2 regions of the Solibacillus sp. FSL H8-0538 genome follow, and region 1 is predicted to be linked to the other one. Evidence: a T-box and tRNA genes for the amino acid it is inferred to sense, from the RefSeq annotation. Region 1 holds a T-box; the other holds one or more tRNA genes.
The links. The T-box of region 1 lies ahead of pheS (phenylalanine--tRNA ligase subunit alpha). A T-box ahead of a tRNA ligase gene usually reads a tRNA of that ligase, here a tRNA-Phe.
Positions count from the first base shown of each region.

Region 1 (2,170 bases):
ATGAAGCTGTTGCAAAAGAAATTGCAGAAACAGAAAGCTCTCAAGGTGTGTTTGCACATTGCAAACAGCGCATGGCAACTGAAATTGAAATGGCAGGCTGGCGTAAAGTGTTACTTGTGGATGCCGTGCAAGATCCAGGCAATATCGGCACGATGATTCGCACAGCAGATGCTGCAGGTATTGATGCTGTTATTTTAGGAAAAGGCTGTGCGGATGCATTTAATCCAAAAACAGTGCGCTCTGCTCAAGGCTCTCACTTCCATATTCCCGTAGTGCGCGGCGAGTTACTTGAATGGGTGGAAAACCTACAAGAGGATGGAGTGCAAGTATACGGTACTTCATTAGAAGAGTCTGTATCTTATAAAGACATTGAAGCAAGTGATGCATTTGCATTAATCGTTGGCAATGAAGGTAGTGGTATTAGTCCGCAACTTCTTGCAAAAACAGATCAAAATGTCATTATCCCGCTTTTAGGACAAGCAGAATCACTAAATGTCGCTGTTGCTACTGGGATTTTACTGTATGCATTTGTACGTTAACGCTTGAAACGAAAACGAAACTGTCGTACTATGAAAGATGTAAATTAATAATGATTAAAATGCATCGACCGGGAAGAGTAGATGTTCTATTGTTTGTTTTAGGGAATGCGAGCCTTGACTGTAAGCTTGCGTACAAACATGAATATTGAAGTTCACCCCGCGAGCAGCTACCGGGATTCAGTACGCCTGATGAAAGGTTAGCCGGCGAAGAGTCGTTATTTCAAATGAAGTGATTGCACGAGTTGCAATAACTAGGGTGGTACCGCGAAACTCGTCCTCGTCCCTTTTATAGGGGCGGGGTTTTTTGTGGTTAAGAAAGTATAACTTCCATAACCACATAATAAAGGACATCATCTTCCCCCTATTTTGGGGTGAGATGTGTCTTTCTAATGCCTAAACAATGTGTTTGGCCTGTGTTTTGTGGGCGAATGATAGATAACTTTTCTGACGAGATAGATAACTCGCCATAACTGATAGAGATCACCTGCAAATGCCCATGAACAAACATTTTTTTGGCTGCACGCACTTTTACAAGGAGGAATTCAAACAATGGAACAACAATTAAAGCAACTAGAACAAGAAGCGTTAGCGAAAATTGAAGCAGCTAGCGACCTAAAAGAACTAAATGACGTCCGCGTTGCCTATTTAGGTAAAAAAGGACCAATCACAGATTTACTTAAAGGTATGGGTAAATTATCTGCTGAGGAACGTCCAAAAATGGGGGCACTTGTCAACACAGTACGTGAAAACGTAACAGCTGTGCTAGAAACAAAAGTAACTGCACTGGAAGAGCAAGCCATCCTTGAACAGCTTGAAAATGAGTCAATCGACGTAACTTTACCAGGTGCAACAGTGAAAGCGGGAAACCGTCATCCACTTACTCGCGTAATCGAAGAAATTGAGGACTTATTCGTCGCAATGGGTTATGAGATTGCAGAAGGTCCAGAAGTCGAGAAAGATTACTACAACTTTGAAGCACTTAACTTGCCAAAAGGTCACCCGGCACGTGATATGCAAGATTCATTCTATATCTCAGAAGAAATCTTACTTCGAACACATACGTCTCCAGTACAAGCCCGTACAATGGAAGCGAAAAAAGGCGAAGCAATCCGCATCATCTGCCCAGGTAAAGTATTCCGTCGTGATACAGATGACGCAACGCACTCACACCAATTCATGCAAATAGAAGGCCTTGTCATCGGCGAAAACATCCGCATGAGCGATCTTAAAGGAACACTTAATGCACTAGCGAAGAAAATGTTCGGTGAAGAACGTGAAATCCGCCTACGTCCATCATTCTTCCCATTCACAGAGCCATCTGTAGAAGTAGACGTTTCTTGCTTCAAATGTGGCGGATCAGGCTGTAACGTTTGTAAGAAAACTGGCTGGATCGAAATTTTAGGTGCTGGTATGGTTCACCCGAATGTACTTGAAATGGCTGGCTACGATCCGAAGAAAGTGTCAGGCTTTGCATTCGGTATCGGTGCAGAACGTATCGCGATGTTAAAATACGGGGTGGATGATATCCGTCATTTCTATACAAATGACACACGTTTCCTATCACAATTCCACCGCACAGAGGCGTAAGGAGGACCAACCAATGTTAGTATCATTAAAATGGCTTAGTCAAT
Region 1 covers NZ_JBBOPI010000001.1:2,651,678-2,653,847, reverse strand. The annotation lists gene MHH87_RS12590 (TrmH family RNA methyltransferase) at 1-539, shown strand, start outside; T-box leader at 595-827, shown strand; gene pheS (phenylalanine--tRNA ligase subunit alpha) at 1,089-2,126, shown strand; gene pheT (phenylalanine--tRNA ligase subunit beta) at 2,140-2,170, shown strand, end outside.

Region 2 (2,170 bases), 180 kb from region 1:
AGAGTAGGACGTCGCTAGGCATTATACCCAGGAGGATTAGCTCAGCTGGGAGAGCACCTGCCTTACAAGCAGGGGGTCGGCGGTTCGAGCCCGTCATCCTCCACCATTCTAAATGCCGGTGTAGCTCAGTTGGTAGAGCAACTGACTTGTAATCAGTAGGTCGAGGGTTCGACTCCTTTCGCCGGCACCATTTAGAGAGCCATTAGCTCAGTTGGTAGAGCATCTGACTTTTAATCAGAGGGTCGAAGGTTCGAGTCCTTCATGGCTCACCATTTTCATATTTGTCTGCTGCGGGTGTGGCGGAACTGGCAGACGCACTAGACTTAGGATCTAGCGCCGCAAGGCGTGGGGGTTCGACTCCCTTCACCCGCACCATTTAATTTCATATACTGTCAGAATAAAAAATTCTTATGCACATGCGGAAGTAGTTCAGTGGTAGAACACCACCTTGCCAAGGTGGGGGTCGCGAGTTCGAACCTCGTCTTCCGCTCCAACATGTGCCGGGGTGGCGGAACTGGCAGACGCACAGGACTTAAAATCCTGCGGTGAGTGATCACCGTGCCGGTTCGATTCCGGCCCTCGGCACCATTTATTTTTTAATAACAAATAATAGCGCCCGTAGCTCAATTGGATAGAGCGTCTGACTACGGATCAGAAGGTTGTGGGTTCGACTCCTGCCGGGCGCGCCATATAGACGGAATGTAGCTCAGCTTGGTAGAGCACTTGGTTTGGGACCAAGGGGTCGTAGGTTCGAATCCTGTCATTCCGACCATTATTTTGGGGCCTTAGCTCAGCTGGGAGAGCGCCTGCCTTGCACGCAGGAGGTCAGCGGTTCGATCCCGCTAGGCTCCACCATTTTTAACCATTATAAAGATCCTGGCGGTGTAGCTCAGTTGGCTAGAGCACTCGGTTCATACCCGAAAGGTCGTGGGTTCGACTCCCTCTGCCGCCATCTTAAAGGACCTTTAGCTCAGTTGGTTAGAGCAGACGGCTCATAACCGTCCGGTCACAGGTTCGAGTCCTGTAAGGTCCACCATTTAAATACAGCCATGGAGGTATACCCAAGTCCGGCTGAAGGGATTAGTCTTGAAAACTAACAGGCGGGTTAAACCGCGCGGGGGTTCGAATCCCTCTACCTCCTCCATTTTTAATCAAATTAAATGGTGCCTTTAAAACTCAATCTACATTTTATTAAATTAATTATTATTGTCGCGGGGTGGAGCAGTGGTAGCTCGTCGGGCTCATAACCCGAAGGTCGTCGGTTCAAATCCGGCCCCCGCAACCAAAATGGTCCCGTGGTGTAGCGGTTAACATGCCTGCCTGTCACGCAGGAGATCGCCGGTTCGATCCCGGTCGGGACCGCCATTTTTAAATTATGGGTCAGTAGCTCAGTTGGTAGAGCATTAGATTGAAGCTCTAAGTGTCGGCGGTTCGATTCCGTCCTGACCCACCATTTTTTGCGGGTGTAGTTTAGTGGTAAAACCTCAGCCTTCCAAGCTGATGATGAGAGTTCGATTCTCTTCACCCGCTCCATTTTTGAATGGGCCTATAGCTCAGCTGGTTAGAGCGCACGCCTGATAAGCGTGAGGTCGATGGTTCGAGTCCATTTAGGCCCACCATGTCATTGTTCCGAAGTAGCTCAGTGGTAGAGCATCCGGCTGTTAACCGGACGGTCGTAGGTTCGAGTCCTACCTTCGGAGCCATTTTTTATTTTGGGGAAGTACTCAAGTGGCTCAAGAGGCGCCCCTGCTAAGGGTGTAGATCGCTAACGCGGTGCGAGGGTTCGAATCCCTCCTTCTCCGCCATAAGTATGTTTTTAGGCCCGTTGGTCAAGCGGTTAAGACACCGCCCTTTCACGGCGGTAACACGGGTTCGAATCCCGTACGGGTCATACTAAAAGATTGAGATGATTAAATCATCTCAATCTTTTTTTTGTATGTTTTGAAACCCCCCTGCTATGCCGGGGGTTCCAAAAAGCTTTTAGCTATGGACAAAAAAAAAACTCCAGTCGTACAATAAAGTCAGGTCTAGTCAACTGACTTCGTACGAAAGGAGTACCCAAAATGGATAATAAAAGTTTAGCACATACAACATGGAATTGTAAGTATCACATCGTCTTCGCATCAAAGTACAGAAGACAAATTATTTATGGTCAAATAAAAGCGGACAT
Region 2 covers NZ_JBBOPI010000001.1:2,836,504-2,838,673, reverse strand. The annotation lists rRNA gene rrf (5S ribosomal RNA) at 1-20, shown strand, start outside; tRNA gene MHH87_RS13585 (tRNA-Val) at 31-106, shown strand; tRNA gene MHH87_RS13580 (tRNA-Thr) at 115-190, shown strand; tRNA gene MHH87_RS13575 (tRNA-Lys) at 197-272, shown strand; tRNA gene MHH87_RS13570 (tRNA-Leu) at 291-375, shown strand; tRNA gene MHH87_RS13565 (tRNA-Gly) at 419-493, shown strand; tRNA gene MHH87_RS13560 (tRNA-Leu) at 500-588, shown strand; tRNA gene MHH87_RS13555 (tRNA-Arg) at 613-689, shown strand; tRNA gene MHH87_RS13550 (tRNA-Pro) at 696-772, shown strand; tRNA gene MHH87_RS13545 (tRNA-Ala) at 780-855, shown strand; tRNA gene MHH87_RS13540 (tRNA-Met) at 879-952, shown strand; tRNA gene MHH87_RS13535 (tRNA-Ile) at 960-1,036, shown strand; tRNA gene MHH87_RS13530 (tRNA-Ser) at 1,052-1,144, shown strand; tRNA gene MHH87_RS13525 (tRNA-Met) at 1,211-1,285, shown strand; tRNA gene MHH87_RS13520 (tRNA-Asp) at 1,290-1,365, shown strand; tRNA gene MHH87_RS13515 (tRNA-Phe) at 1,378-1,453, shown strand; tRNA gene MHH87_RS13510 (tRNA-Gly) at 1,460-1,533, shown strand; tRNA gene MHH87_RS13505 (tRNA-Ile) at 1,543-1,619, shown strand; tRNA gene MHH87_RS13500 (tRNA-Asn) at 1,629-1,703, shown strand; tRNA gene MHH87_RS13495 (tRNA-Ser) at 1,715-1,805, shown strand; tRNA gene MHH87_RS13490 (tRNA-Glu) at 1,820-1,891, shown strand; gene tnpA (IS200/IS605 family transposase) at 2,064-2,170, shown strand, end outside.
Region 2: it encodes a tRNA-Phe, which carries the amino acid that the T-box ahead of pheS (phenylalanine--tRNA ligase subunit alpha) is inferred to sense. The anticodon was not compared.